3 regions of the Oceanobacter sp. ABM4_470 genome follow, and region 1 is predicted to be linked to each of the others. Evidence: predicted binding sites of a transcription regulator. Region 1 holds the regulator's gene; each other region holds the start of a gene.

What was found. The regulator FNR, encoded in region 1, switches genes on or off when oxygen is low (the NO sensors DNR and NnrR bind a similar motif). The targets are predictions, from matches to a motif close to TTGATNTANATCAA.
Region 2: ccoM (cytochrome c oxidase subunit CcoM) is a predicted target of FNR. The motif match lies at 5,967-5,980, and genes of this name have one in related genera.
Region 3: petA (ubiquinol-cytochrome c reductase iron-sulfur subunit) is a predicted target of FNR. The motif match lies at 8,861-8,874, and genes of this name have one in related genera.

What each region holds. Positions count from the first base shown of each region.
Region 1 covers NZ_JBSWTR010000001.1:1,096,546-1,107,216, reverse strand. Annotated here, with positions in the region: gene ccoG (cytochrome c oxidase accessory protein CcoG) at 1-1,050, shown strand, start outside; gene ACXADJ_RS04835 (FixH family protein) at 1,153-1,656, shown strand; gene ACXADJ_RS04830 (heavy metal translocating P-type ATPase) at 1,653-4,169, shown strand; gene ccoS (cbb3-type cytochrome oxidase assembly protein CcoS) at 4,217-4,429, shown strand; gene ACXADJ_RS04820 (sulfite exporter TauE/SafE family protein) at 4,426-5,082, shown strand; gene fnr (fumarate/nitrate reduction transcriptional regulator Fnr) at 5,175-5,933, shown strand; gene ACXADJ_RS04810 (methyl-accepting chemotaxis protein) at 6,000-8,021, opposite strand; gene ACXADJ_RS04805 (tetratricopeptide repeat protein) at 8,289-9,626, opposite strand; gene ACXADJ_RS04800 (DUF3857 domain-containing transglutaminase family protein) at 9,628-10,671, opposite strand, start outside.
Region 2 covers NZ_JBSWTR010000001.1:432,963-443,633, reverse strand. Annotated here, with positions in the region: gene rsfS (ribosome silencing factor) at 1-307, shown strand, start outside; gene rlmH (23S rRNA (pseudouridine(1915)-N(3))-methyltransferase RlmH) at 304-771, shown strand; gene mrdA (penicillin-binding protein 2) at 779-2,635, shown strand; gene rodA (rod shape-determining protein RodA) at 2,632-3,774, shown strand; gene mltB (lytic murein transglycosylase B) at 3,802-4,779, shown strand; gene ACXADJ_RS01940 (septal ring lytic transglycosylase RlpA family protein) at 4,776-5,564, shown strand; gene ccoM (cytochrome c oxidase subunit CcoM) at 5,713-5,832, opposite strand; gene ACXADJ_RS01930 (hypothetical protein) at 6,241-6,546, opposite strand; gene ACXADJ_RS01925 (glycosyltransferase family 4 protein) at 6,587-7,747, opposite strand; gene ACXADJ_RS01920 (helix-turn-helix domain-containing protein) at 8,212-8,919, opposite strand; gene ACXADJ_RS01915 (CBS domain-containing protein) at 9,809-10,243, opposite strand; gene ACXADJ_RS01910 (DUF4404 family protein) at 10,313-10,564, opposite strand.
Region 3 covers NZ_JBSWTR010000001.1:29,043-39,713, reverse strand. Annotated here, with positions in the region: gene ACXADJ_RS00180 (alkaline phosphatase D family protein) at 120-2,009, opposite strand; gene ACXADJ_RS00175 (VF530 family protein) at 2,237-2,821, shown strand; gene ACXADJ_RS00170 (methyl-accepting chemotaxis protein) at 2,827-4,749, opposite strand; gene ACXADJ_RS00165 (ClpXP protease specificity-enhancing factor) at 4,954-5,367, opposite strand; gene sspA (stringent starvation protein SspA) at 5,376-6,002, opposite strand; gene ACXADJ_RS00155 (cytochrome c1) at 6,094-6,852, opposite strand; gene ACXADJ_RS00150 (cytochrome b) at 6,852-8,078, opposite strand; gene petA (ubiquinol-cytochrome c reductase iron-sulfur subunit) at 8,078-8,674, opposite strand; gene rpsI (30S ribosomal protein S9) at 8,909-9,301, opposite strand; gene rplM (50S ribosomal protein L13) at 9,304-9,738, opposite strand; gene ACXADJ_RS00130 (hypothetical protein) at 10,161-10,472, opposite strand; gene ACXADJ_RS00125 (peptide chain release factor 3) at 10,575-10,671, opposite strand, start outside.

The DNA.
Region 1 (10,671 bases):
TTTTTATTCATGTGGGTGGAAGAACGCACCGAAGGCACCCGCAACCAACGCATCAAGCTCGACAAGGAGCCGATGAGCCTGACCAAAGCGCGCAAGAAAGGACTCAAACACAGTGCCTGGTTGTTTATCTCCTTGATGACCGGCGTCACTTTTGTGGGCTATTTCTCGCCTATTCGTGAATTGATCCCCGACATCCTTGTTTTTAACCTGAACGGCTGGGAGCTGTTCTGGATTGCCTTTTTCACCGCCGCCACCTACATCAATGCCGGCTGGATGCGTGAACAGGTCTGCATTTATATGTGCCCTTACGCCCGCTTCCAGTCAGTGATGTACGACGAGGACACCCTCGCCGTATCCTACGATTTCAATCGCGGCGAACCCCGCGGCCACCGCAGCAAGAAAAAGGACCCGTCACAACAAGCCCAGCTCGGCGACTGTGTCGATTGCTCGCTCTGTGTGCAGGTATGCCCAACCGGTATCGATATTCGTGATGGTCTGCAATACCAGTGCATTGGTTGCGCCCTCTGCATCGACGCCTGCGACTCCATCATGGCGAAACTTGACAAGCCCAAGGGCCTGATTCGCTACACCACCGAAAACGAACTGGAAGGCAAAAAAACCCACATCATGCGGCCGCGATTGTTCGGCTACGCCGCAGTACTGACGCTGATGGTCGGCGCGCTGGTGTATGCCCTGGGCACACGCACTCCGTTCGAGCTGGACATTGAGCGCGACCGTGGCCGTCTGTACCAGCTGACGCCCAACGACACCGTCATCAACAGCTTCACTTTGAAGATGATGAACATGTCACAACAGGCCAACACTTACATTCTGAGTGTCGACGGGCTGCCAGCGGCCGAGATGGAAGCCGATTCCGAATACACCCTCAACACCAATGAAATGCGCGAAATCGCTCTCGATCTGGAGCTGGACCCCAGCATTGCCAAACTGCCGTCCAGCAAGACCAACATCGAGTTCGTCGTGGTCGACAAAAACAGCGGCGAAGAAGTCGCCCGGGTTGAAAGCCGGTTTATTGCGCCACGTGGGTAAAACCCCCTTTATCTGGTCGCACGCGCAGGCCCAAGTGGTTAAACTTGGGCCTGCTATTTGTGCGGTTAACTACACTCCGCAGCAGTATTCCATGGGAGTCCTATGAAACAGCAAGCCTCTGAACAAACCCGTCCCTGGTACAAGGAACCCATAATGTGGCTGGTGGTCGGCGTACCGCTGGTGACCGTTTGTTGGGGCATGGTCATGCTGACACTGGCGCTCAGCTCGAAAGACTCTCTGGTCAGCGACAGCTATTACAAGGACGGCATGTCCTACACCGAAAACACCGAGATTGACCACAAGGCAGGACGCCTGCAAGTGCGCGCTAATCTGGTGATCAGTGACCACGAAGCGCGTCTGAACCTGCAAGGCTATTTCGATGAAGAACCCAATATGCTGTTACTGCGACTGATTCACCCGACCCTTCAGGACCGCGATGCCGATGTACTACTGCAACGCATAGCCGACGGCCTGTATGTGGGTGCAGCCGAAGTGGATTTGCCTTCCCGTCGCCATATCTGGCTGCAAAGCCCGGATCAGGGCTGGCGAGTACGTGCCACTGAAAACCTCAGCGACGGCCAGGTCATCACCCTGATCGCAAAATGAACCAGTCTACTTACTCCTGTTTCCATTGCGGTGAAGCCACCAGCAAGCAGGAAGGCGAACGCTGGGCCACCGAGATTGATGGCCAGCGCCAACTGATGTGCTGCCCCGGCTGCAAGGCCGTGGCAGAAACCATCGTTGCCAGCGGTCTGAAAGACTACTACCGCCATCGCACCGAACTGCCGGAGCTGTCGCCTGCCGACGTTGAACACGACGATCTGGCCGCCCGCGACACGCTCACCCTCTATGACAGCGAGGCCATGCAGCGTCGCTTTCTGGCGCACCTACCCGATGGCAACGTCGAGGCCACACTGGTGATCGACGGCATCAGCTGCGCCGCCTGTGGCTGGCTGATTGAACACCGGTTGCAAGCCCACGACGCCATCGCCAGTGCCACCCTGAATCTGTCCAACCACCGCCTTGTCGTGAGCTGGTCACTTGATGCCTTACCGGTCTCCAGCCTGATGGAACTGATCTATCGACTGGGCTATCGGGCCTCGCCATTTTCAGCCACCTCCGAAGAAGCCAGCCGCGCGGCAGAAAGCAAGCGCGCCATTCGACGACTGGCCGTTGCCGGTATCGGCATGATGCAAGTAATGATGCTGGCGGTACCGCTCTATGCTGGCATGGCGCCGCAATACGAAGTGTTCATGCGAATGGCCTCCATGGTACTGAGCTTACCAGTAGTGCTTTATTCGGCACGGCCATTTTTTGCAGCCGCCATCCGCGACCTCAAAACCCGCCATCTGACCATGGACGTGCCGGTATCGCTGGCCATCTTCCTGGCTTTCTGCGCCAGCATCTGGAGCACCTTCAATCAGGGCAAGGAGGTCTATTTTGACTCCGTGTGCATGTTTACCTTCCTGCTGTTGTTGGGGCGATTTCTGGAAATGCGGGCGCGCCACAAAATGGGCAAATCCGGCAACAACCTGCTGACGCTGCTGCCGAACGTGGCACTCAAGGTTGAATCCGCCACCCAGCTTGAACAGCAAACCGTCATTGCCGCAGAAGATATCCAGCTGGACGATCTGCTGCTGATCAAACCCGGCGCATCGATTCCTGCCGATGGCATGGTGGTTCACGGCCAAAGCCCGGTGGACGAAGCCGCGCTGACTGGCGAGTACCTGCCCATCAACAAGAAGATCGGTGATCGGCTGATTGGCGGCACGGTCAACGTCGAATCACCATTGGTGATGAAAGTAACCGCCACCGGTGCCGAAGCGCAGCTGTCGACCATCGTTCGACTGATGGACCGGGCCCAGCAAGAGAAACCCAAAGCCGCGTTGATTGCCGACCGCGTATCCAGTTACTTTGTGGCCGCCGTGCTTGTTATCACCAGCAGTGTGTTTGCATTCTGGTGGTGGCAAGGCAACGATCACGCTTTCTTTATTGCCCTGTCTCTGCTGGTGGTCACCTGCCCGTGCGCCTTGTCGCTGGCAACGCCTACTGCCCTGACCGCGGCCACCGCCGCCCTGCGCGAACAAGGTCTGTTGATCAGCCGTGGCCACGTACTGGAGGCCCTGCCCGGCATCGACCGGGTGGTGTTCGACAAAACCGGCACACTGACTCATGGCAAGCTCAGCATCGAAGCGGTGGAGCCGCTGGTTGAATTATCTCGCGAACAGGTTCTGGCCATTGCCGCCGGGCTTGAACAAGCCAGCAGCCACCCAATTGCGCGGGCCTTCCGCAAACGCCAGGCCGCTCAGGTTACCGATATTGAGCAGACCACCGGCTTTGGCATACAGGGAATTTGGCACACCGATGGCCAACAGAAAACCGTCCGCCTTGGCCGTGCTGACTTCGCCTGCCAACAGCCTCCGGCTATGCCCAGTAGCCACCCCCATGGACAATGGCTGCTGCTGTCCTGCGAACAACAGCCACTGGGCTGGATTTGCTTGGGCGACAGTTTGCGTAAATCGGCCGCAACGTTGATCAACGGTTTGCAGCAGCATGGCATCAAAACCGCCCTGCTAACCGGTGATCCCAGCACTTCAGGCACCGACATGGCGACAGCCTTGAAGATGGATGCTGTAGCTACCGGGCTGAGCCCGGAGCAAAAGCTGGTGCAAGTCAAAGAGTGGCAATCCCGTGGCGAAACCGTCCTGATGGTTGGCGACGGCATTAACGACGTACCGGTACTGGCGGCCGCCAACATTGCCATTGCCGTCAGCGAAGCAACCGATCTGGCCAAGACCAACGCCGACGCATTACTGACAGGCGGCCAACTGGACGTGCTGGTCAGTGCCATTGAGACTGCTCGCCGCACCCGCGCTATCATCAAACAAAATATTGGCTGGGCACTGGGCTACAACCTGATTGCCCTACCGGTTGCCGCCATGGGCTATGTACCGCCATGGGCCGCTGCCATTGGTATGTCGTTCAGCTCACTACTGGTGGTTGGCAATGCCCTGCGATTGGGGCGAATACCGTCAAAACAGGCTCCAGCAGCTGTGACAGCGATGGAATCACCCATAAAATCAGCAACGAAATCAACAACAAAATCTGGCACTGCCTGAGCAACGGCAGCCCAACATAAATACGAGTTTCTCTTCGGATAACTGCGATGGATATTATCTACATTCTGGTTCCGCTCTCGATTGTGCTGCTCGGCATCGCCGTCAGTATTTTTTTCTGGGCGGTCAAAGCCGGTCAGTTTGACGACCTGGAATCCCCCGCTCACAAGATCCTGTTCGATGACGACGAACCGCAAACGCCCTACCGCGACTCTTCGAAAGGACCTGCATCGGACAATCCGGACTCCGGCCCCAAGCCATGACCGAACCGCTATCGTTACTCACGGCACTGCTGCTCGGTCTGTTTGGTTCGTCGCACTGCCTGGTCATGTGTGGTGGTATTGGCGCTGCGATTGGCAGCCAGCCGGGAAAATCGCCATTTTTGAATGTTTTCGCCTTTAATCTGGGCCGAATCACGACCTATATCATTTTTGGCGGTGTTGTTTCGGTGGTAGGTTTGTGGCTGCAACAGCTGCAGACCGAAATGATGCTGGTGATGCGCAGTCTGGCCGGGGTGTTATTGGTTCTGATGGGCTTGTATGTTGGCCGTTGGCTGATGTGGCTCACCCATTTTGAACAAGCCGGTCAACACCTGTGGAAACGAATCCAACCTGCCACCGGTGCGCTGTTAACCAAACAAGATACCCCCAGCCGATTACTGCTGGGAATGCTCTGGGGCTTACTGCCCTGCGGCTTGATCTACAGCACCTTGAGCTGGGTCGCCGCCAACGGTGATCCCGTCATGGGCATGTTGAGCATGTTATTTTTTGGATTGGGTACCCTGCCTGCGCTATTTGCCAGCTCGCTGGCGGCCCGATCCATCAGCACGTTTTTGAATCTGAAATCTATAAAGCAACTGGCTGGCGCACTGCTGGTTGGATATGGCCTCTGGACCCTCTGGGCGATTTGGCACTGACAATATCCAACTTGACAGTCGGACTGTCCGACAAGACCATATGCGGTTCAAGTCAGATGGATCTGGCGCTTAGGCCAGTAACGGTACTCACTATGAAAACGAACTCTATTGCTCACCCACCGCTGCGTGGCAATCAGCCTCACTGCCAAACCTGCTCCCTTAATGCCTTGTGCTTGCCTCTGTCGCTCAGCGACAGCGATATGGAACGTCTGGACGATATCATTCGCCGCGGCCGCCCAATTCAGAAAGGCCAGCTGTTGTTCCAGCAAGGCGATGAGTTTCAGTCTGTGTTTGCCGTTCGTACTGGCGCGCTGAAAACCTACACCCTCGCCAGCAATGGCGAAGAGCAAATTACCGGCTTCCATCTGGCCAGTGAATTGATTGGCCTGGCAGGCTACGATGGCGGCAACTACCCGCTGACGGCCAAGGCGCTGGAAACTACCACTGTCTGTGAGATTCCGGTACACCAGCTTGAAACCCTGACCGATGAACTGCCAGACTTGCGCAAGCAGCTGATGCGTACCATGGGCAGCGAGATTCGTCACGACCAGAACATGATGCTGCTACTGAGCAAGAAAAATGCAGAAGAGCGCGTTGCATCTTTCCTGATGGATATTTCCAACCGCTACGCCCGCCGAGGCTTCAGTGCCACCCACTACCGCTTGCCGATGTCCCGTGTTGATATCAGTAACTATCTGGGTCTGGCCGTGGAAACCATCAGCCGCGTATTCACGCGCTTTCAGAAGAATGGCCTGATCGAAACCCAAGGTAAGGAAATCATCATCGCCGATATGGATCAGCTGCTGGAAATGGCCGGTCTGGTTGACAATTCCGAGTGCGAAACGGAATAACCCTTCGTGTGATGCTATTGAAAAGGCAGTGCCCCTCCCTGGGCACTGCCTTTTTCATTTCGACCGCTACTTTCGCTGTAAGGAACGCAGGGTCTGAATAGCTTCTACGTCCTGATCAATGCGCGACATGTTTTCCATCATGCTGTTGATATATCCGGTCGAGTCGCTAACCTGCTTGCCGGCTTCCAACGACGAACTCACCAAACTGGCCAGCTCGCCACTGAGCATCTGGCTGCCGCCTGAGATACGCCCAAGAAACTCTTCCGTATGAGCAATGGCTTCCTGAATGGAGCCAATGGAACCGGTAACGGCGTTGATGGTATCGCCGGTTTTATTGAGGCTATCCTGGGTTGTATGCGAGAGCTGACGCACTTCATCGGCTACAACAGCAAACCCACGCCCTGCCTCCCCTGCCCGAGCTGCTTCAATCGCCGCGTTAAGCGCCAACAGGTTGGTTTGATCAGCAATTCCCGAGATGGCCGACAGGATTTTCAGCACTTCCTCAGAGTTGCTGCGCAGCGTGCCCACGGTGGAATGAAGCTGCTCACGCTCGGCACTTTGCTGTTCAATGTCATTGGAAAAACCCAGAAACTTCTGCTGCACATCGGTCAGGATGGTGCCCGTTTGCTCTGCGTAGTCTGACACCTTGTCAAAGCTGGCAACAATGGTATGCAACAGCGAACGATACTCACCAAGATATTCTACTAGCGTATTCTGTAAACTATTGATGCGCTGCAAGCTGTTAATCTGCATTTGCAGGTAATACTCACGGAATTGGGCATAATGAAGCGCGAAGTTGTCGGCATATTCATCACTGAATTTGGCACCCTGTGGCACCCGAAACAGACACAGCGCAGTCAGTGTCTGGTTCATATGCACACCCAGCAATTCACCGAAGGTGGAAAATCCGGCCACCGGAATGTCCTTGAACTCGGTAACCCGAGACAGATTGTCGGCGTTGTTCAAACGCCGCAGGATGCAATCATTGGCCAGCATGGCAATCGGTCGTCCGGGTTTGCCACTCATCATGCGGTTAAACGCACTATGGGTGGTGCCCGCAAAGTCCATCGGCCTGACCAGCATTAGCTCATCACCGAAATCGAGATCGCAGAAAAAGCTGACCGAGCCTGATTCCAGATCAATGGCGGCGATGGAACGAATAAACAGCTCACCGCCTATCTTCACCGCAAACGACTGTTTGCCCAGCGCCGCTTCAAGCCCATCCCGTGTGCAATGCAGTTGTTCGCACAGAGCGTCGACAAACGGAATAATCGCATGGTCGGTTTCCCGCAGTACCGAATGGACTGTGCGCGTATGAACATCGGCCTCGGCGATTACAAAAGACGTCGCCGTTGCTTCAAAATTATGGGATTTGACGATGCCATACCGTACGTCCGCCGCCAGCTTGACGAAAATCACCATGGCAGCGTTACGAGCAATACGGTCGCCGTCGTAAATCAGCGCACTCTGAAAATCCAGCTTGCCCCCTGCCGAGCCGCCCACAAAGTAGCAAGGGAAGCGACCACTGGCATACAGGGCCTGCATAAAGAAACTTTCCGAGGCGGTCAGGCCATCAAAGAAGGTCAGCGCCAGACTGTCTTGGGCGTTGATGGCGAAAGGAACCGACAGCTTGTCGATTTCAGAGCGGATCATCGCTACCCGCTGATCACGGTCGTAGCGAATAGCGCCGGACTGCATGTCTTCACAGTGCAATGGTACCAACTGGATGGACACGTCGCTGAACACGGTGGGACTAAAGCTCTGCAGCACTATGTTGTCCCAACTGCCGTCAGCGTCGTGATACAGGCTACCGCCACAACTGCTTAGCTCACCAGCGGTCATGATACCCACCACCCGCTCGGCAAACGGCATTGCCTGTTTGAGCCTGCCGAGGGTGGTTTCAAGATCAAGGTGTGGCGACACATAGGCAATCACCAGCTTGCTATTGCCCTGCCGAAACGCCAGCTGGTTGGCCAGTACCCCGGCATCTATCTGAGAGCTACTGCACTGGTAGACCCGAACATCTTGCTCACCAGCCTGCTGGGACTGCTTTTTTTCTGCGGATGCGCCAAAACCAAACCACGACATAAACGGATTCTCATGCTAACGGGAGCCATCTGATAATCCGTGCTATCGCGTTTTGGCCGATACCGTTCGGATTCATCAGGATTCTATTAACTCTAGTAAACACATGCGCTATCTGCACAACAGGGATTGATCTGGCGCAAATTAAGGTGCGGAAAGTCTTGGGCCAATCAAAAGCCCAAACCTGGGGTTAGAATCAGACGTTAGAATGAAAGGCGAGCAAGCGCCGGGCTCGCTCCAAAAAAGATCACGTCATAGAGGGACAGACGTTTAGCGAATGCGTGGCAGCAACAGATCCACCAGCTCCCACTCGATGTAGGTTACCGCTGGCTGTTTGGACACCGCTTTCAGGTACTTGCGGGCACTGCTTCGTTTGCCTTTTTTCCAGTACTGATACGCCGTATAAAAATAGGCTTCGGTTTTCTCACAGCCGTTCGATGCCATATCGATCAAGTCGGTGTTGGCTTCGTTGGCATCCAGATACTGTCCAATCAGTAACTGCCAGTCGTTAGCGTAGCCACTGTTTTCTACCAGCGGCGCAAAGTTCTTCTTACCGCTCATAATCGCAACCAGCCACTGTTTAACCGCCAGCCCCAGTAAGAAGGGTTTACCTTCCAGTTCGCCCGGATAGTTCTCAAGGTATTTCATCGCGCGAGAATCGTGCTCATCAGCCATCATCGACATGGCGGCATACAGCGGGTCAACCGCACCCGGGTAGCCTTCTTCCAGGCGATCCAGCCAACGCGCGGCAGCGCCATAGTCGTTGCTGGCCACCGCCAGTTCCTGCAAGAACACCAGACTGTCGACGGTTTCTTCGAGCGAGTTGGCTTTATTGGCGGCGTGACGAGCCAGCTTGTAACGGCCGCTGTCGCGGTACAGTCTGGCAGCGTCGAGATAGTATTCGGCGTTGTCAGAGGCCGCAGCGGCTTTCGAATACAAGGTCGCGGCTTTCAGCAGGTAATCCTTGTTTTCATAGCCACAACTTCCCTGCCAAGCCAGATCATCCAGCGCCATTGCCTTACGCGCCTGCAGGTTTGGATCGCCATCCAGATTCTTGATCTGCTTGAAAGAGAACAGCGCCAGGTTCGAGTGTTTATCCATGGTCAGCAAGTTGGCCAGAAATACCCAGATGCGCTCTGCGCCGCGCCCTTCCCGAATAGTCTTCTGCAATAGCTGCATCACCGCCGGATTGTCCGCACCGTTCAGGAGCAGTTGCATGGCATCAATGTACTCCGGTGGCGTGTAGTCCAAACGGGCGAACTCCGGTAGCGCCAAATAGTACTGCTCCAGCTGCTCCGAGGCCTGCAAGTTCATGCTATCCAGAACGAATTGCATGCGGTATTGGCCATCCAGAACCGCCGTACTGTGCGGCAGATACTGACGTGCTACGGTAAAGTGCTCCAGCGCACGAGTGGCAATATCGCGGGTTTCCTGTGGGGATTCTGCGGCCTCCAGTTGCGCCACAAGGGCCTGCGCCATGCTCAGGTTCACGGAACCCGGCAACGTAGAGTCGGTGTGAAAGGCCAAATCTTCTGTGGGTTTCAGGCCTGTACTTTTCATACAGCCGCCAACCAGCACAGCGGCCAGGATCATCATCAGCAACTTCATCTTAACGCTCCTGATACTGATAGCCGAGTTCGCTGGCGCGCAGATAGGCGGCATCAGAACGATCAAAGTCACCTTCCATACCCGCGGCGGTACCTAACAGGTACCAAAGCTCACCGTTGCTGCGGTTGGCGATCGATCGATCGCTGTCGTCGGTCTCGTCCAGCATGCTTTCCGCCACCATCAGCGCATTGCCAAAGTCGCCCTGGTCCAGCAGTTCCCTAACTTGCTGTACCGTGTGGCCACCGGCTTCCTGCAGTGCTTTGCTATCGACAACCATCGGCGCTTGTGGGAAAGCGCTTTCGTTGAACAATGTCAGTAAAAATCCGTTCTGATTCATCAGATCTTCAATTTGCTGGTAGAACGTCTGGTAATCCGTGCTGCTCAGCTCCATCGGTTGGAAGCTGGCTTCAACGCTCAAGCCGCCAAAATCATCGGCAACGTGGGTGGTCATCTCAAACAGGTTGGTGTTGGCAGATTCCCATTCCTTGACCACCAATGGCCGATAACCGTCGGGCACTTCTACCGACACCGTCATATCAGCACTCAGGTCCAGGTTGCCCTGAAATGGCAGCAAACGATCGGTTGGGTCGGGCAGCGAGTTATACAGGCCGAACATGGCCATCAGCTGACGGGTGTTACCCACAATGGTGATGTTTTCACCCTTGGCGATGGCTTGTTTGAAGTGGAAGGTTGCCTTGGTTGCAAAGGGTTCGAACAGCGAATCGGCATTTTCAACATCCACATCGATGCGGTACTGGCCGTTGTCCATGTAGAGTGTTTCGAAATAGCTTTTCAGCCCTTCGAGGCGATTTTTCGGGCTGGTGTATTGGTACCAGGAGCGCATGCTCTGCTCCGCCATGCCCTGGTAGGTCACCTTCACATCCAGCGTCAGTTTGCGCTGCTCGTTGAGTGCATAATGCAGCGCCAGGCTGGCATGGTTATCCATCCCCAGCGACAGTTCCTGCAAGGACTCACCCTTGGCAACAATCAACGCAGGCTGACCTTCAAAACCAGCGGATGCCCCCGGGTACAGGCTGTTGTCTCC
Region 2 (10,671 bases), 660 kb from region 1:
TATGAAGGCCAAAGATATCACCGTTCTGGACGTACGCGGTCGTACCTCCGTGACCGACTGGATGGTGATCGCCACGGGTACTTCCAGCCGCCACGTCAGCGCCGTTGCCGGTAACGTTGAAGAAAAAACCAAGGATGCCGGCCTGCGTCCAAACGGCACCGAAGGCCGCTCCTCTTCCGATTGGGTACTGATCGACCTGATCGACGTGGTGGTCCACGTCATGACCGATCAGGCTCGTCAGTTCTACGACCTGGAACGCCTCTGGGGTGAACCTGCCGACGCCGGCAAGGGAACCGCTCAGGAATGAAAATCCGCCTGCTGGCGGTAGGCCAGAAGATGCCCTCCTGGGTAACCGAAGGCTATCAGGAATACGCCAAGCGGTTACCGGCAGACTGCGCGTTGGAACTGGTGGAAATTGCACCAGGCCACCGCAGCAAGAGCAGCAGCAAGGAAAAAGCCATGCAGCAAGAGGCTGACGCCCTGCGTAAAGCCTTGAGACCGCAGGAACTTCTGCTGGCGCTTGATGTTAAAGGAAAGCCCTGGTCTACCGAACAGCTCGCCGATGAACTGAAACAATGGCGAATGGACGGTCACGACGTCGCCCTGATCGTCGGCGGACCAGACGGCATTCACCCGGAACTGCTGCAAATGGCACGCAAACGTTGGTCGCTATCCAGCCTGACGTTGCCGCACCCACTGGTGCGGGTGGTTGTAGCAGAACAGATATATCGTGCATGGACCCTGCTACAGGGTCATCCGTACCACAAATGAGGCAAGCATGTGGGAGCAATCCTTTCGCGACAAATCGGCTGAAATCAGGCTGTTTCGCTCCCGCGCCATCATTCTCGCAATCGTTATCACCCTGATGCTGGCGGGTCTGGGATGGCGAATGGCGCATCTGCAGATCACCCTCTACGACAAGTATCAGAACCTGTCGGAAAACAATCGCATCAAAATTCAGCCTCTGGCACCCAAACGAGGCCTGATTTACGACCGCAACGGCGAACTGTTGGCCGAAAATGTGCCAACCTACAGCGTCACACTGGTGCCGGAGAAAGTCCCCGACATCGAAGAAACGCTGAACTTCCTTGATGACCTGATTGGTGTCAGCGAGCGCGACCGCGAGCAATTTGAGCGGCGCCGTGAATTGCGCCGACGCCCTTACGACCCGGTGGTGGTGCGCCACAAGCTGACCGAGGACGAAATCGCCAAGGTCATGGTTAACCGCAACTACCTGCCAGGCGTCGACGTTGAAGCACAGCTGGTGCGTCACTACCCGCAAGGGGAAACCTTCGCCCATGTGCTGGGTTATGTTGGCCGTATCAACCAGCGCGAACAAAACCAGCTGGATGCAGACCCGGATACCGAACGCCGCTACAGCGCCAGCCGTTATATTGGCAAGCTGGGTGTCGAGAAGCACTACGAAAGCGACCTCCACGGTGAACCCGGCTATCAGAAAGTCGAAACCAATGCCCGTGGCCGCATCACCCGCGTACTGGAGCAGGTTGATCCCACCCCGGGAGAGGACATCACCCTGCACCTGGACGCCCGCATGCAGCGTCTGGCCAGTCAGTTGATGGAGGGGCGCCGTGGTGCTGTGGTGGCCATTGAAGTGAAAACCGGCGGTATTCTGACCATGTACAGCAACCCCGGCTTTGATCCCAACCTGTTTGTCACCGGCATATCGCACAAGGATTACAACGCCCTGCGCGACAACCCCGACCTACCGCTATTCGACCGCTCGATTCGGGGCCGATACCCACCAGCCTCCACGCTCAAGCCATTCCTCGGCCTCGGCGTTGTCGACATGGGCGTTGCCAGCTGGAGCCAGACCATCAACGACTACGGCTCCTTCCAGCTGCCTAATAGCGAACGAGTGTACCGGGACTGGAAGCGTCAAGGCCATGGCAAGGTAGATCTGAAGCGCGCCATCGTTGAATCCTGCGACGTCTATTTCTACGACATGGCCGTGAAGATGGGCATCGACCGGATTCATCCGTTCCTGCAAGGTTTCGGCTTTGGCCAACGTACCGCGCTCGATGTCGACAACACCTATTCAGGCCTGCTGCCGGGACGAGAGTGGAAACAGGCAACTCGTCGTTCGCACTGGTACGCCGGAGACACCGTCAACCTCGGCATCGGTCAGGGCTATATGCAGGCCACACCACTACAGCTGGCCACCGCCACTGCCGTGATGGCAAACCGTGGCAAGTGGGTCGCCCCGCGCCTGATGCTAAGCCACAGTGGCGATACTACCATCGACGAAAGCACAACCCCGCCAGATGTGGTGCTGAACAACGAGAAAAACTGGGATCGTATGTTCAACGCCATGCAAAACGTTGTCGAAGGCACCCACGGCACCGCCCGTGCGCTGCTGCGCAAACTGGAACACCCGATTGCGGGTAAAACCGGTACCGCACAGGTGGTGGGTATTGCCCAGGATGCCGAGTACGACTCCGAAGCCCTGCGCGAGCGTCTGCGTGACCACGCCTTGTTTGTGGCCTTCTCTCCGGTCGACGACCCACAAATTGCGGTCGCAGTGATCGTTGAAAACGGCGAATCCGCAGGCCGTACATCAGCGCCGATTTCTCAGGCACTGATTAACTTGTACCTTGGTGGAGGCGAAGGCGAGTGAAGTCATCGGATTTTTCACGCACTCTGGAAACCGGCTCACTGGCGGGTTACAAACGCGGCCGTGCAGCATTGGCGCACGTCCACCTCGACCTGATTCTGTTACTGCTGCTGGTGCTACTGGGTGCCACCGGCTTGCTGATTCTGTACAGCGGCAGCGGCCAAAGCAGCTCCATGGTGATTCGTCAGGCCATTCACTTTGGCATCGGCACCGTGGGCATGATCATCGCCGCCCAGTTTCCACCCCGCTTTTACCAGCTGGTTGCTCCATGGGCCTATCTGATTGCGCTGGCGGCTTTGGCCGGTGTGTTGGTGGCCGGTGTTGGCGCCAAAGGAGCACAGCGCTGGCTGGCACTGCCGGGACTGCCCCGCTTTCAGCCCTCCGAATTGGTGAAGCTGATTTTGCCTTTAACGGTAGCCTGGTACATGGCCCGTCGGCCGATTCCACCGACCATCCTGGACTTGCTGAAAGCCGCGGTGATCATCTTTGTGCCCACCGTGATGATTCTCAAACAGCCCGACCTCGGTACCTCATTGCTGATTTCAGCCTCCGGTTTGCTGGTGCTGTTTTTTGCTGGCATGTCGTGGAAACTGATTGGCACTCTGGTGGCTCTAGTAGCCGCCAGCGCACCGGCCATGTGGTTCTTTGTGATGCACGGATACCAGAAGCAGCGGGTGCTGACATTCCTGAATCCGGAAAGTGATCCGCTGGGCGCTGGCTGGAACATCATCCAGTCGAAAACCGCCATTGGTTCCGGCGGCATCGAAGGCAAAGGATTCCTGCAGGGCACCCAGTCACAGCTGGAATTCCTGCCCGAAAGCCACACCGACTTCATCATTGCGGTACTGGCTGAAGAACTCGGCCTGATTGGCGTTTGCCTGCTGCTGGCGCTGTATTTCCTGATCATTGTGCGCTGCCTGATTCTCAGCAGCCGCTGCGAAACATTGTTCGGGCGCTTGCTGGCCGGTAGTCTGTCGGTCACCTTCTTCATCTATGTGTTTGTAAATATCGGCATGGTGAGCGGAATTTTGCCGGTCGTGGGTGTCCCACTACCATTGGTAAGTTATGGCGGCACCTCGGTGGTCAGTTTGCTGGCCGCCTTTGGATTGATCATGTCCATGGCAACCCACCGCAAGCGTTAAAACAACAAAGCGTCACAGGGATTCAATATGAAGACTTTGCAGAAAATGGTTATGGGAATGGGTTTGGCAGCCAGCGTCATCGGTGTATCCGCTGCCAACGCAGGTTACGACACCCATCCGAAGTTCGAGCAGTTTGCGGACGAACTGGAAAAGGAATATCAGGTGCCGCGCGAAGAAGCGCGCCAATGGCTGTCACAGTCGAAAAAGCAGCAATCGGTATTGGATGCCATTTCCCGTCCGGCTGAAAAAACCATGGAATGGGATCGCTATCAGGACATCTTCCTGACCGAGAAACGCATCCAGCAAGGCAAGGAGTTCATGGTCAAATACCAGGACTTGCTGGCTGGTGCGCAAGAAAAATACGGTGTGCCACCGCACATTATCTCCGCCATCATTGGCGTTGAAACCTACTACGGCCAGCGTCAAGGCAACTACCGGGTGCTGGATTCACTGGCAACGCTGGCGTTCGATTACCCCAAGCGTCCGATCTTCTGGCGCGAGCTGAAAGCCTTCTTTGCCGTTGCCGAAACCGAAGGCATGGACCCGGCCACCATGAAAGGCTCCTACGCAGGCGCCATGGGCTATGGCCAGTTTATTCCGACCAGCTTCCTTGCCTACGCCGTGGATGGCGATGGCGATGGCAAACGTGACCTGTGGGGCAATCCGGCAGACGCCATCTACAGTGTTGCCAACTACTTCAACCGTCACGGCTGGAAAAGTGGCGAGGACGTGATTCAGCGGGTTCATGTTTCCGGTGACCAATACGAAGACGCCGTCAACGACAGCCTCAAGCCGAAGTGGACCGTGGCCCAACTGAAAGCCAAAGGGGTGACACCAACAGAAGCCGTTGAAGATGATGCCGATGCCAGCCTGGTCAAACTGATTGGCAAAAACGGTGCTGAATTCTGGCTCGGTGAATACAACTACTATGTGATTACTCGCTACAACCACAGCCGCCTGTACGCCATGGCGGTTTATCAGTTGAGTGAGGCACTGCGATCGTGAAACTCTGGTTCACCGTCCTACTGCTGCTGGCACTGAGTGCCTGCAGCAGTCGCTATCAGCACAAGAACGACTTTACCCCGCCTGAACACCCCGACCCCACCAGTGTTGCAGAACCCACACCCAAACAGGAGCCAATGGCGGTAATGGGCAATGGCCCTACCTATAAGGTACTGGGCAAGCAATATACCGTGATGGACAACCCGACGGTGTTTAACCAGAGCGGCATCGCCTCCTGGTACGGCATGAAGTTTCATGGTCACGCAACGTCCAGTGGCGAAATCTACGACGTGTATCAATACACCGCAGCCCATAAAACGCTGCCGCTGCCAAGTTATGTCCGGGTGACCCGCACAGACAATGGCAAAAGCGTCGTTGTGCGCGTTAACGACCGAGGCCCGTTTCACGAAGGCCGGGTCATTGACCTGTCTTACATCGCCGCCATGAAAATCGGTCTCGACAAGGACGGTACTGCACCGGTCAAGGTTGAGCTACTGATGCCACCCGGCAATGAAAAGGTGCGTTGGGTACAGGTTTACGCGCTGTCGGATAAGGCACGCGCCAGCCAACAGGTGGCCGACTTGCAGCAATCACTGAAACCTCTGGCCTGGCCAGTTGAGCTGCACTCGGAAATGCAAAACCAGAAAATGCTGCACAAGGTACGCATTGGCCCGGTGCCGGATGGCACAGACCTGCAGCAGGTGCTGCAACGGTTGCGGGAAATGGGCATCAACAAGCCAGTAATTCTGGCCAGCCATCAGCTGGATGGCTCGAAAGTGCTCAAGTAGAGAATTCCAAACCGGCCTCACGATAGCCCCCGCCGCTATCAGACCTTACCGGAGTGCCTGTAAAACACAAAAAAAGGGCCATGACCAAACTGGTCAGGCCCGTGGCAAGGGTACTCAGCGCAGAAAACAGGTTGGCAAGAACAGCGGCTTATTCGCCTGTGCCGTGCTTGCGGATATCCTTACGAACGGCCATATAAACACCGCCAAAAAAGGCGCAGGTAAGGCCGACAATGATCAATCCGGAAAGAACGACTTCATCCATAAACATAGTGGGTTACCTCTCGTCTTTTGTTGTTTGAGGGTGTTGGCCGTGTCAATGAATTAACAATAGCAGCGCACGAGCGGTTGCCATTGACGTATATCAAACGGATTCTGGCGCTGAAACGAATTGGCGAAGCTCTGTTGATACACATCAAAAGAGTGTGATGAGTGAACGATCGACGGGTTCCAGCAAGAGAAACTGGCCCGGTTTTATCAGGTGATGATGGGCCAGGACGGCCGCACCACGCCCGCACTGTGACGGTTTACACAAGTACGGTGTGATGGCCTACACGAACTGTCTGTGACAATTGGTACAAAAGCGACTTTATAGTTATCAGACTCGTCATTTGCACCAAAACACGACAGATTGTCTGCTAACGGTATTTACTGCACCACAAAACGACAACGATTGTCGTTAACCACTAACGATACGACCACGGTATACACGGGTCGATGGCCCAATACGCTCACGGTCGTCGATCATGACAGTCGCACCGCGATAGGTTTTGGTACCGGTTGGCACCTGCCCTGTGGGTTCGGTCGTCGGCAAAAATTCTTCCACCAGAGCCAGTAAATCCTCACTAACCCCGCTTCTTACCAGTGTTCTCAGGTCCTGCTCGAGCGTTGGCGAGTCATAATGAATGACGCAATTTTGTTCTTCTTTTGCCAACTTTTTGATTTTTTGCAGCAGCGCGATGCTGGTACGGTTGAACTCAAACATGGTGTTCCCCCCTTGGAATACATCCAGAGAGTTGCAACCCTCATACCATTCTGCGACGAATCAACCGATTCTGTTCATCGCAGCGTTCGAGCTGGCGTTCAATGTGACCCACAAACTCAGCCGCGATGCATTCCCAACTGATCGCCTCTGCGGTAGTACGTGCCCGATGACCGGCCTTGACCAGATCAGAATCGAGCATTCGCTGGCTGGCTTCAATAAAACCGGATTCATCATCAGGTGCTGCCAGTTCGCCATCTTTGCCGGACGTCACGTGCATATGAGCGGCGGCCATATCAAAGGCAACAACCGGCAAGCCACTGGCCATGGCTTCAAGGGTCACCAACCCAAAGGTTTCAGTCAGGCTCGGAAACACAAACAGATCAGCAGACGCATAATGCCGAGCCAGTGCCTCACCGGTTTGCACCCCTGCCAGAATCACTTGCGGATATTGCTGCTGAACTTCGGCTTTGAGCGGCCCATCTCCAACCATCACCAACGTCAGATTGGGCTGGCTTTGCTTCAACGCGCTCCAGGTCTTTAACACCAGTGGAATGTTCTTTTCAGCGGCAATCCGGCCAACGTACAGCATTACCTTGCCATCTCCTCCACCCAACCACTGCTGACGCAGAGCCGGGCTGCGACGGCGCGGATGAAACAGCGTGCAATCCACCCCATGAGGCAGAACGTCCACATTATTGAAACGCGACTGCCGCAGAAAACGGGCGACTTCTTCTGACGGCACCAGTGTCCCGGCCGTACGATTATGGAAACGCCGCAGCCAATTCAGCGTCAGGGTCTTGATCCAGCCCATGCCGTAGTAGCTGCTGTAACGATGGAAATTGGTGTGAAAGGCGCTCAATACCGGAATATTGCGCTGACGAGCCAGTTTCAGGGCCGAATTACCCAAAGGGCCTTCCGTAGCAATGAACACGAATTCCGGCTGAAAACGCTCCCAGGCATCTCTGATGGTATTGGGGGCAGGCAAACCGATTTGCAGGTCGGGGTACATGGGAATGGTGACACCGCGACACCACACTTCCTCGATTTCGGGCTTCCAGTCAGAACGTGGACGGGTCCGGATTAACTGAATATGAAACCGCTCAGGGTCCAGTGCACTGATTAATTGGCGCAAGGAGTTGGCCACACCGTTCACATCGGGAACGTAGGTTTCAGTGATGATGCTGATACGAAGCTGGGACATGCCGGTAACGCTCTGACCAAATCAGCAGAGTGTGCCTGCATGGGAATGACACTTTGATGAAGAGCGCCTTCTCAATAACGTTCTTGTAGCGCCATGAGCTTGTAGCGCCATGAGAGGGAGAGGACAGTGGAGTTAACAGACAGAAAAACGTACGGACAGAGCCGAGAAACACAGCCGCAAAACAAGTGATTGAGTAGCAGTAGCAAGAGCAGTAGAGGTGGTAGCGTTAAATGCAGCAGTAGCAGTACCAATACAGGTAAAACCAAATACAGAAGTTTGGCCGTCTAAAGGGCTTGCAAAACGGATTGCCCAACGGCTTTCAAGCCAGCCTTTACTCCCTGGTCCACCCATTTGCCCTCACATTCTTCACACATTCATATACACATGCGTGCTGGCAGAAGCCAACGTCGGGGAAGAAGACCGAAGCCTGAGGCTCCGGTTTCCGGAAGAGTTGCCAGGTTACATCAATGAGCCAGTTCGGCTTCCTTGGCGTCTTCACCCAGCTTGGCCAGACGGTAGCGCAGCTGACGTGGCGTCAGCCCCAGCACCTTGGCTGCCATGGTTTTGTTGCCATTGCACTTTTCGATAGCAGCGTGGATATCATCCAGCTCGCTTTCCTGCACACGCTGATAAGGACGGGCGTACAGGGTTTTGAAATTTGGAACCACCTGGGTCGCCAGCACCTGAGCGATTTGAGCCCCCAGACAGCGCACCAGATTCAGGTCAACACTGTCGAGTTGCTCGCCACGCAGGTCCATCACCAGTACAGCCAGTACCGACTGACGAATGGTCAGGGGAACCAGCAGGCAACGATCCTGGGCACTCAGGGAGCAGGAAGCGGCGTTAACGGATTCCGGACGCTCACTGCCTTCCTTGATCACCAGCCATTCGCGGGATTCAAACAGACGACACAGGGCGTGCTGTACAGCAAAGCTGTAAACACCATTGGAAACACCGGTTGAACAAAATGCAGCCTTGAAGCGGCTTGGGGAGTCCGGCATCGCAATGGATACATTGCGTAGACCGGAACTTTCGGAAATCAGCATCAACAGGCGCTGGATGCTTTCTTCATCCTGATAACGTCCTTCGATAATGTCAGTCAAACCATTCAGCCACAGCGCAGCGTTAGCCTTTGGTTGGCGATAGTCTTGCATTTCAGCGATCTTATACATGGGCAACTCCTCCTTTACCCCTGCTATCGCAAACTCCATACCAGCTCTTTGCCAATGACGACTTTTTTTACATTTTGAATCGTTAGACCGTCGCATTTCGCCATTTAGGTCATAATTCAATCACCTTTTACCCGAATTCTATCAACCAGAGTGACAATCCTGTCTTTCACACCCCGATAAAAATTAGACTTATCAATATCAATTTATTGAATTATCAAGTTTGCGCACTTGAATTGCACAACAAGCAATCACAATGACATGAATGCGGTTCAAAAATAGTGCAATCAGGGAACCCTGCCCACCAAACGCCTCTAGGGACCCTCTGAATAACCAGGTGCCCGCTCTGGATGGCAGGGCGACGCTGAATCACGAAGCTTATTTGCAGGCCTGACGAGTCAAGTCAAAAATCAGCGACACAGAGTCAGCAATGCCCTGTCATCCCCTTAGGGCGCGGCCTGCAGGCCGCCAGAACGGTGTTGGCGAACTTGGAAAGACTCGGCCGGACAGGTCAGCCATTCCGCTGCATTCGCCGCCTTGTTCTGACAGCCAGCAGGACACGCGCACGACTGCATGGATGCAGGAGGTAGGGCGAAGCAGGAGCCAGAGCCGAGAGCTGTGCAGAGTTATTCAGAGGGTCCCTAGCAAGTTCATTCTGGGACAACCAGTTAATAAGCGAGTGTATGAGCAAAGCAGCAACAAGAAGGGGTAGAAGATAAAAAGAGAGAAAAAGAAAGAGGGATAAATAGAGGGCAACAAAATCAGGCAGCAGATCCGGACCGAGTGAAAGAACCGGAAAGCACCCGGCGCGCAATCCACTCGCCTTTACGCTAGCGCTAACTGTTTACACCAGCACCACCAGCGCCCTGTAAACGGGCAGTGCCATCAACAGTCAGGCAATTCCCGGATCGTCGTCTGGCAGATACTCTTTCTTCAACCAACGAGAAAAGAAGCGGCAGGCGTCGTGAGTCGTCAGAATGCCCGCCAGCTTTTCGTTTTTCATCACGATGACGGCGTTGAGGCCTTCCTCCCCCATGCCCGTCAACACAATATCCAGCCGGGTGTGCAGATCGACCTTGGCAAACCGGCGGCGGCACAAATCACCAGCGACCAATTCCTCAAAGTCCTGATCGTCATGTCCGGGGCTTTGCGCCAGTTTGATGTCTTCACCGCTTAACAGCCCCACCACTTGCTTGCCGCCCATCACCGGCAGGTGATGGCATTGATGCTCTTTCATCAGATCGAGGGCTTCGGCAAGTGGAGTACTTTCCTCGACGTGTACCGGAAAGGCCGTCATAACTTCGGTAATGGTAGGCATGTGACGCATCGTGTGACTCTCCGAATGGTGCCGGGGCATCTGTTTAGTCCGGCTGGACTACTGAGTATCCTGGACGTGTTAAACCCCAATACGACCGAGGGTTTCGACGATCTGGCGCAGCACTTCCGACAAGGTCGGATGATCCTGCTCAAAATCGAGCGCCAATCGCTGCACGCCTTCGGTCAGCTCGCCGTGATCGGTCAGCTCCATCAACTCGATATCTGCCGCAATCTTGCGCAGCATCTCAGCCGACTCGGCATCTATTTTCGGGTTGTCTGCCAATTCCTGATGCAGTTGGCCCAGCTGGTCTTTCAGTTCATCCGTCATCATTCACTCCCCTTTTTGATCGAGTCTAGGCAAGCTTTGCGGGTTTTCCCATGACGCAGGCCACGTTTGAGGACTCTGACACAGGTCCGGCGCAAGAATCTGTAACCTTG
Region 3 (10,671 bases), 1.1 Mb from region 1:
GGTAAAGCAACGGATCAAACATCTGGCTATCCGGGTGTTTGGTTTCAAGCTTCTGTCACCTTAACCTCTGGCACCTAAACTTCTGGCATCTAAACCCCTATTACCCGGGCCTCTGGCGCCTAATCTTCCACCTCAAATCGCACCCGCTTACCATCCGCCTGGTGCACAATCGCCTGAACGTCTTCGATGTTATCCGCCAGTACCAGATCCCCTACTCCACTGTGGTTGTGCAGTACCCGGCTTTCGCGACCATTGGGGTGACGGCGTTCAATTTTCATATCACGGCGTCGGGTGAGGAAGTTCAGCGGGGACTTGCTGCCAAAAATCATCAGGTTAATACGGTCGAACCAGGACAGCAGTTTGTGGGGAAATTCGTTTTTCAAACCGCTGCAGGTGATCTGCAAAATGCGCGGGCTGTGTTTGCGGAAGCGCAAGGTGATGTCGTAGGCAAAGGAGTAATGCACATCCCCCGACAAAATGATGAACTGTGGTGGGGTTTTCTTGTGGCGGAAGATGTTCAGCATCACGTTGGCCGCACCCGGATGGGCCATCCAGTTTTCGGCGTCCACCATCAGCGGCTTGCCTACGAAGGTAAATATCCGCTGAATCACTTCGATCAGCTTTACGCCAAAGATAGGGGCTGGTGATACCAGAATCACCGCTGGCTGGTTGATCAGCTCTTGCTGCAGTTCGCTCAGGCTTTCCCAGTCCATCAGGCCCGAGGGCTTGTTGGCGCTGGATTCTGAGCGCCACCGATGGGTGCGGGTGTCCATCACCACCAGTTTAGGGGTGGTCTCCAGATGGTAGTGCCATTCGTCAAACTCCAGCACCCGATCGACCAGTTCATCGTGCTGCTGAATGCCTTGCGGCCCAAACCAGTCACGGACCTCGTCCGCCAACTGGCGATATTTCTGCGGCTGATTGCCCCAGCCCTGACACAGCCAATACGCGATCAGAGCATTGCCGATGATGCGGCGGGAAAAGTCGTTGTTGTAGGCGGCCTCTTCCCAGCCACGGGTAAGATTCCAGTCGTCGGTGACGTCGTGGTCATCAAACATCATGTAACTGGGGATATGCGCCAGTAAGCGCCGCACCTTACCAAGGCCACGACTGAAACCCTCGATGATCGGCTTCTCGCGGTCATAGCGGGCTAAATGTTGCGCCGGAATACGCTGCCGTCCGGTGTCCAGATCGACCCACTGCCATGGCGTGTCGGACCACACCAGCAAGTACATGGCCATCACTTCCGCGAACGACACCAGATGGTTATGAGCGCCATCGGCGGTAAAGATGGGTTTACGGCCGCCCCGAAACACCATTTTTTCGACCTTTTCGTCGACTTCGGGCAGCAGGTGTTCGCGGCCGTAATAACAGTTGGGATGTTCAATCAGGTCTTTCAGATTGGTGGCTTCGGTGCCTTTCCAGTCTTCGTCGTAGAGGCCCAACGCCTCAATCACCTGGTGAATCGCCACCAACATTGGGCCAGCCACATCATCGGCGTATATCTGATCGCCGTGCATCATCATCAGGGACGGCCGGCTATCCGGCTCCAGCAAGCTTTGCTGAACCTGCACATCAGCCTGAATCAGGGCGTCGTCATTGGGGTAATGAGGTTTGCGGCAAGAACCGTGCAGCATGCGCTTGATCGCAGGCTTCACCATAAATACCGGTAGCCGCTGACCGTCGTAACACAGAGGCAAGCCGGCCAGTAACGAGGCATTTTGCTGATCCAGCAGGTCGTAGCACAGTGATGTATCCACAGGTAAGTCAGCACTGACTTCCAGCAGGTGCACCATGCAGCGCTCGCCTACCGGAATCACTTGTTGCTGCTGGGTGCAATCGATCAGCTCGCCGGAGTGGGCATCCGTCAGCTGCACGCTTGGCATAGTGCCGTCCCTGGTCACCAGCCACAGCACCAGCCCGTCTGGCGTCGTATGACGCAGCATTGGGCCAGCAATAATGGCTGGAATATCAGTGGGGGCAGTTGCAAGCGGTTCAGTCAGTGCCATGGGGTCACGTCAATCGGGAAAAGGATATGGAAACAAAGCGCGGATTAACGCCGGGTTAATCCATTTCTGCTTCACACGGTGTATTGAGAGATGGTCAGGTAATAGGAGAGGGATATGCCTGACATTGTTCCCTAGCGCGGCAGAGTTCAGCGACGGCAGGCACCGAAACGCGTACACTGCGCGCTTCAACAGAGATCCCCACCAAACGCACCGCTTTCAGGAACACCATGACAGACGAAAACCAAACCAACTACCAGAACAACCCGCTGCACGGCGTCGGCCTCAAGCAAATGCTGGAGGAGCTGGTCAGTCACTATGGCTTTCAGATTCTGTTCGCGTATCTGAACATCAACTGTTTCAAGACCAACCCGACCATTATGGCCAGCGTGAAGTTTTTGAAGAAGACCACTTGGGCGCGTGAAAAGGTCGAGGTGTTTTATCTGTATCGCTACAAGAACCTGCCGAACCCGTCTTCCGAACAGTTCAAGCAGTCGCCGCGGGATCGGGTGATTCCAGCTCATCAGCAGGTTGGTGAACCACAGGAACTGTCGCTGGAAGACGCAGAGCAGGAACAGCAAAAGCGTGAGCGCCGCAGCGCGGCACACAACAAGCGCCCTCATGGCGGCAAGCCATTCGGTAATCAACGCAATATGGAACGTCGCCGGGTTACGTCCGGGCAGTCTGGTCGCACGAGCTCAAACGACAACTCTAACCGCAGCTCAAACTATATCTCTAACCAAGGCTCAACAAACGGCGCGAGCACTGACCCGTGGGCCAATGCTCGCAAGAAAGTCCAGCAAGACGGCGAATAACCGCGTCAGTTGAGTTTGTACTGACCGATCTGAGACTCCAGCAAGCGCACTACTGAAGACAACTCTTCACAAGCGGCCTGGGTATCTTGCGCCAGTTGACTGTTGCGGTCGCTGGCGTGGGAAATGGATTCGATGTTTTGCGACATACTTTCCGTCACCTGCCCCTGCTCGCGGGTTGAGTTGGCGATTTCGGCATTGGCATGACTGAGGCTGGCCATGGCATCCACCACTTGCGCAAAGGTATTGCTGACCTGCGCCGTCATGGAGGCATTTTCAGACGATTCGGCGCGATTGGTTTGCATCAATTCGGTGGCGTGCTGACCTTGTTTCTGCAGCTTGGCGACCATGTCGTTGATCTCTTCAGTCGACTGCTGGGTTCGGCTGGCCAGCGAACGTACTTCATCGGCCACCACCGCAAATCCGCGGCCTTGCTCCCCTGCCCGTGCAGCTTCAATCGCGGCGTTCAATGCCAGCAAATTGGTTTGCTCGGCAATGTTGCGAATCACATCCAGCACGGTCGAAATGCTGGCGCTGTCAGCAGCCAGTTGTTCCACCGCCCGTTCCGACTCTTCAATGCTGGAGGCCTGGGACTGAATGCGCTCACAAGCTGTCTGCAACAGCGTCGCGCCTTCCTGTACCTGCTTCAACGCCATCGAGGTGGTGTCCTGTGCCCGGCCGGTGGTGCCCGCCACTTCTGACGCGGTCATCGACAATTCATGGGCAGCAGACGCCACATTTTTGGTCTGGTCCGCCTGCTCCAGCTGGTTGGCATTGAGGCTGTCAGCCATGCCGCCCAGCTTGGCGGTCACCTGACGTACCTTGGCAGACTCGGATGCAACGCTCTTCATGGTGGCCTGCAAACGATCCAGCAGGCGGTCAAATTCGTTGGCCATGGTGCCAAATTCATCATCACGGCCGGAGTTGAAGCGGCGGGTCAAATCCCCTTCCCCATCGGCCATTTCCTGAATGGTACGAATGCGGTGCAGCAGCGGTCGCATCACCACTTTCTGAATCATGGTGAACACCACCACACCCAGCACTACCAACAAGCCCAACAATCCCGCCAGTCCTTCCATCACTGCGGCTCGCACCATGGCCGCGGTTTCACGGGTGTCGGTGCCCAGAGCAATGCCGTAGCCCCACGGGGCAAAGGCTTCGGTTCTGACCTGCCAGCCGGATTCACCTGCCAGCGCCTGTTCAATGGTGTCTGTGTTGACACTTTGGGTATGCAATCGGACAGCGCCTTTGCCGTCCAGCAGGGCGACAAAGCCCTTATCCAGAATGCTCAGGTCTGCCAACGCGGCCCCGAGGGATTTCAGGTCGGCCGAGTAACCCACGTACCAGATGCCAATGACCTCGCCACGGGAATTGACCAAAGGCTCGTACGCCGTCAGGTAAGGTTTACCCAGAATATCCACTTCGCCGTAATAGGCCTTGCCCTGACGAATGGCCGCCATGGCCTTGCCACCGGGAGCCAATCGGGTGCCAATAGCACGCTTGCCTTCCTTCATCACGTTGGTGGAAATCCGAATGAAGTCGTCGCCCTGTTTGGAAAAGATGGTCGCCGTGCCCCCCATCACTTCGGTCAGGCTATCGACCAAGGCAAAATTATTGGCCAGTGCCATATTGCCCAGATACACGTCGTTGGCGCGTGTGCCGTTCACACTGATGGTTTCGCCCAGCTCCGCAGCGCCCAGCGCCATGCCACGCTCTTTCAGCAGTTTCATCGAGCTGACCACTCGCTCGCTCATGATGCCGTCGGTCACTTCCAGCATGCTGACCACTTTCGAGAGCGCCTGCTGCTGCTCCTTCAGCACCCGCTGTTCAACCGCCGATACGTTGCGGTTGTAGGAAAACCAGGACAACACCACGGCAAACGCCAGAATGGTAAACACCAGGGTAAAGACCAGTTTTTTCTGAATGGACATGGCAGCATGCCTCTCCTTGAATGCAATAATTCAAAGAGTAGACAGCCACAGCGCAATGGCAGGCTGGAGTCAGGAAAGTCGGGATTTGAGGCTCGATTCTGAATCCTTTGTTTGATTCAGCTCAGCGTTGGCAATGGGGCGAACAGCAAACAGGCTCGCCACCAACAAAAACGCCCGGACCTTGCGGGCCGGGCGTTCTCGGGATTACTTGACGACTTTCAGCGAAGGTCGTCCAGACGTTGACGGCGCCGGTTCATCGGCTTCCGGCTCGGTTTTGGTTGGCGTTGGATCATCCGGGTCCGGCGCACCGGCTTCGGTTCCAAACACCATGCCCTGGCCGTTTTCCTTGGCGTAAATCGCCAGGATAGCAACCGTCGGTACATAGACCGACATAGGCACGCCGCCGAAGCGGGCGTTAAACGAGATGCCGTCGTTATCAATCAGCAGGTTTTGCACCGCGACCGGGCTGACGTTCAGCACAATCTGGCCCTGATTGACGTAGTCCTGAGGTACCTGGACCCCAGCAAGCGATGCATCCACGAGTACGTAAGGCGTGCACTGGTTATCGAGAATCCACTCGTTCAGGGCACGTACCAGGTATGGTCTGCTTGGGGTCATGGTACTCATCAGTCGCGCATTTCCCGTTCTGCTTCAGTCAGGGAAGCCTGGAACGATTCACGATCGAACAGACGCTCCATGTATTGCAGCAGTGGCTTGCACTGTTTTTCTGGCAGTTCGATGCCCAGAACCGGCAAACGCCACAGGATTGGTGCAACGCAGCAATCAACGATGGAGAAGTCTTCGCTCATGAAGTACGGCATTTCAGCGAAGATCGGCGCAATGCCAACCAGGTTGTCGGTCAGTTCCTTACGCGCTTCTTCAACGCCTTCGTTGCCTTTCAGGATGGTGTCGATCAGACCGCCCCAATCCTTTTCAATGCGCTTGATCCACAGACGGCTCTCGGCACGGGCAACAGGGTAAACAGGCAGCAGCGGAGGATGCGGGAAACGCTCGTCCAGGTACTCCATCATGATGTTCGGATCTTCGTACAGAGTCAGATCACGATCCACCAGCGTTGGCAGGCTGTTGTACGGGTTCAGAGACGTCAGATCTTCCGGCAGATTGTTCGGATCGACATCCAGGATTTCCACGGCTACACCTTTTTCAGCCAGTACGATACGTACGCGGTGGCTGAAGTGATCCGTGGCATCGGAATAAAACGTCATGGTAGAGCGCTTGGCTACAACCCCCATAGTGTCCTCGCTTGCTAAAAAATCAATTATCTAAAAACAAAGATAGCCCGGCCGCAGAACGGCCAGGCTAACTTCGGGAAGTGAACAGCGATTATTTGATATCGCGCCACATTTCCTTGTTCAGCAGGTATACCGGTACGAAGAAAATCGCCAGGAACAACAATACCCACCAACCCAGGCGTTCACGCTCTACAGCGATCGGCTCGGCTACATAGGTCATGAAGTTTACCAGATCGAAGACCAAATCGTCGTATTCTTCTGCTGTCAGAGTGCCTTCTTCTGCAATATACAGCGTATGTTCCTGCTCTTCCGTGATCGGTTGACCAGTCAGAGTGTCATAGCCGACAGTCACATCCGCAGTACCCAGCTTCTGGACACCTTGCAAATCAGCCAGAACATGCGGCATACCCACGTCCTTGAAGACCACATTGTTGACGCCCCATGGACGGCTAGGGTCTTCGTAGAAACTGCGCAGATAGGTGTACAACCAGTCCGGACGGCGTACACGGGCAACCAGTGTCAGGTCTGGCGGCGTGGCACCAAACCAACGCTTGGAGTCTTCCTGCTGCATACCAATGGTGGCCAGATCACCGAACTTCTTATCGGTATCGAACACCAGGTGTTCCATCATCATGGCTTCCGGAATGTCCAGATCCTTGGCGATGCGGTTATAACGCGCATGTTCAAGAGAGTGACATCCCATGCAATAGTTCATGAACGTCTGGGCACCACGTTGCAGCGATGCCTTGTCGGTCAAGTCGGTACGGTGCTCGTCCAGCGGGACGCCAGCACCGGCTGCGATTGCCAGAGACGGCAATACGGCAGCGATCAATGCGAAAATCTTTTTCATTAGTGGCCCCCTGTTACGCGCTCTGGAACTGGCTTGGTCTTTTCCATTCGGGTGTAGAACGGCATACCGATGAAGAAACCGAAGTAGATCACGGACGCAACCTGAGCAACCAGGGTCAGTGTTTCGGTCGCTGGCTGGGTACCCAACCAGGTCAGCAGTACGAAGTTAATACCGAAGATGACCAGGTAGATCTTGCTGATCCAACCTTTGTAACGCCAGCTACGAACAGGGCTGCGATCCAGCCACGGCAGCACAAACAGAACCGCAATCGCACCGCCCATGGCGGCCACACCCAGCAGTTTGTCCGGTACCGCACGCAAGATGGCGTAGAACGCACCGAAGTACCAAACCGGGGCAATGTGTTCCGGAGTTTTCAAACCGTTGGCCGGTTCAAAGTTGGCGTATTCCAGCATGAAACCGCCGCCTTCAGGGAAGAAGAACAGTACGGTACAGAACACCATCAGGAATACCACGATACCCACCATATCGTGCACGGTGTAGTAAGGGTGGAACGGTACGCCGTCCAGAGGCTTGCCGTTTTCGTCTTTCAGTTTTTTGATGTCGACGCCGTCCGGGTTGTTGGAACCCACTTCGTGCAGCGCCAGCAGGTGAACCACCACCAGCATCACGATCACCAGCGGTACAGCAATGACGTGCAGGGCAAAGAAGCGGTTCAGGGTGGCACCGGAAATCAGGAAGTCACCACGAATCCATTCGGTCAGCAGGTCGCCGTATGGCAATACCGAGAACAGCGAGATAATTACCTGCGCACCCCAGTAGGACATCTGACCCCATGGCAGTACGTAGCCCATAAAGGCTTCGGCCATCAGTGCCAGGTAGATCAGCATACCGAAAATCCAGATCAACTCGCGCGGCTTCTGGTAAGACCCGTACAACAGCGCCCGCATCATGTGCAGGTACACAGCAATAAAGAAGAAGGTCGCGCCGGTGGAGTGCATGTAGCGAATCAACCAACCCCATTCCACATCACGCATGATGTATTCAACGGAGGCAAACGCGGCTTCGGCACTTGGCGTAAACTGCATGGTCAGCCAGATACCAGTCAGGATCTGGTTCGCCAGCATCAGCATCGACAGTACGCCGAAGAAGTACCAGAAGTTGAAGTTCTTCGGAGCATAGTACTTCGACATATGCTTTTCGTAGGTCTGGGTAACCGGCAGGCGGTCATCAATCCAGCCCATGAGGGAATTCTTGTTGTTGCTCATCAGGCGGTCTCCTCGTCTACACCAACAACGATGACGTTATCGTCTTCGTACATGTATGGTGGAATCACCAGGTTGTCTGAAGCGGGGGAGCCGCTGAAAACACGGCCAGACAGGTCGAAACGCGAGCCATGACAAGGGCAAAACCAACCGCCCTGCCAGTTAGGATCGAACGGCTCCGGTTTCACTTCCGGGTGATATTTAGGGGCACAGCCCAGGTGTGTGCACACCCCCAGAACAACGATCAGCTCAGGTTTGCGGGAACGGTATACGTTGTCAGCATAGTCAGGTTGTTGTTCCTTGTTGGCGTTGTCCGGGTCCTTCAAACGACCGGCCAAACCTTCCAACTTACCCAGCATTTCATCGGTGCGGCGAGCAACATATACCGGCTTACCGCGCCATTCTGCGGTTACCATAGCGCCCGCGCCTACCTTGCTGACGTCGATTTTTGCTGGAGCGCCGGCAGCTTTCGCTTTCTCACTTGGCATCCAGGAACCAACGAAGGGCACAGCAAGAAAGCCAGCACCAACCGCGCCGACAGCTGAGGTCGCGCCCACCAATAGGGTGCGGCGACCTTTATTAACGCCGTCTTGACTCATCACGATTTCTCCCATCTTTTAATATTCTTTTTCTGCCGCGAGGTCTTTACCAACCTGTTGAGAGACACAGAGTTCGGACCACAGCACAGATTGCAGAGCGGCGCCCATAGTAATGGAATTATAGTTGGCTAAACAACCATCAAGAGGTAGCAGACGGGGGGTGCGAAGGCATAAAAAAAGCGTCCATTGACATAGGCCAAGGGACGCTTCTTTTTGTAGCGATAATAAGAAATATTAACGCTTGGAGAACTGTGGCTTCTTACGTGCTTTACGCAGACCCACTTTCTTACGCTCAACTTCACGAGCATCACGAGTAACGTAACCCGCAGCACGCAGAGATGGACGCAGAGTCTCATCGTATTGCATCAGAGCACGGGTGATACCGTGACGGATAGCACCAGCCTGGCCGTTACCGCCGCCACCGCAAACATTTACGATAACGTCGAATTTTTCCAGGCTTTCAGTCAGTTCCAGAGGCTGACGCACAACCATACGAGCAGTTTCACGGCCGAAGTATTCGTCCAGGGAACGCTTGTTGATGGTGATAGAACCAGTACCCGGGCGCAAGAAAACGCGAGCGGTAGAAGTCTTGCGACGACCAGTACCGCAGTATTGAGTCACGGCCATGATTATTCTCCCAGCTTCAGTTCTTGAGGCTGCTGAGCAGTATGAGGATGCTCGCTACCTGCGTAAACTTTCATTTTCTTGAACATGGCACGACCCAAAGGATTCTTTGGCAGCATGCCTTTAACCGCGAACTCGATTACGTCCTGAGGCTTGTAGTCGATCAGCTTTTCAAAGTTGATAGACTTCAGGCCACCTGGGTAACCAGTGTGACGGTAGTACATCTTGTCACTGGCTTTCTTGCCGGTAACTTTGATTTTTTCTGCGTTGATAACAACGATGTAATCGCCGGTATCTACGTGAGGAGTGTATTCTGGCTTGTGCTTGCCTCTCAAACGGCGAGCCACTTCGGTAGCCAGGCGACCCAGCGTCTGATCAGCTGCATCAACTACAAACCACTCACGTTTTACGGCTTCGGGTTTTGCGCTGTAAGTTTTCATCAATTTCTCGCCTTTAAGGGCATGTTGATCAGAAAAGAGGGCGGCATTCTACAGGACGGTAATTACAGTCGCAACTGCTTGTGCAATTTTAATGCAACAGTACGCTGTGAATCCGGTGCGTTACCCATTGGTAACAGAATGTGCCGCGTTTTCATATTTTCATAACGGGGCGCAAATACTACACCAAGGTTTTATCTTTGTCCTGTTTATTTCAGATTAATTTCGAAAGAAGTCATATGGCGCCAAACAAGCCAACCCGTGGCCTTTTAATACGCCGAACACGACCACCGCAAAGTACGGTTTGATAACGCTCTGGTGAGAAGCGTCGAAGAGACAGGACAGAGGCTCAACCTGATCGCTGAGCGCCCTGCCCCAAACAAACAAAGCAGAAACGTACCCGAACAGCGGAACAAAAGCCGGTATCAGTAATGCTCCGGCTCGCGCATTCGCTGCAAACCGAAAATCAGCGATAACAAACCGGTCATCACGTCGATCAGAATCGCCAGCGCCATCAGGGTAGCGGTTTCGTCGTTCTGGTCAAAACCGGCCAACTGACCGACGTAGAAACTGGTCGCACTGACCGCAAACGAAAACAGCACGCAGCCAATCAGCAAATAGCCTTTGGCGTCGTCCATCATCATTTGCTCATCCAGCACCCGACGCTGCAACAGCACGTACATTCCCAGGCACAGTGCCGCCGTGGCGCAGATACCAACAATAAAAAAGCTCAACATAGGCAAACTCCTTCTTTTATAACGTTACAGAAAGAAGCCTAGTTGAGCTTTTGGCGCTTGCCAGCCCCGGCCGGACTGGCAGCAGGTCAGAATGACGCCGGATCAGTGCTCGCGGGTGGCGCGGAACTGAATGTCTGGCCAACGTTCTTCGGTCAGGCTCAGGTTCACACGCGTTGGCGCAATGTAGGTCAGGTGACCG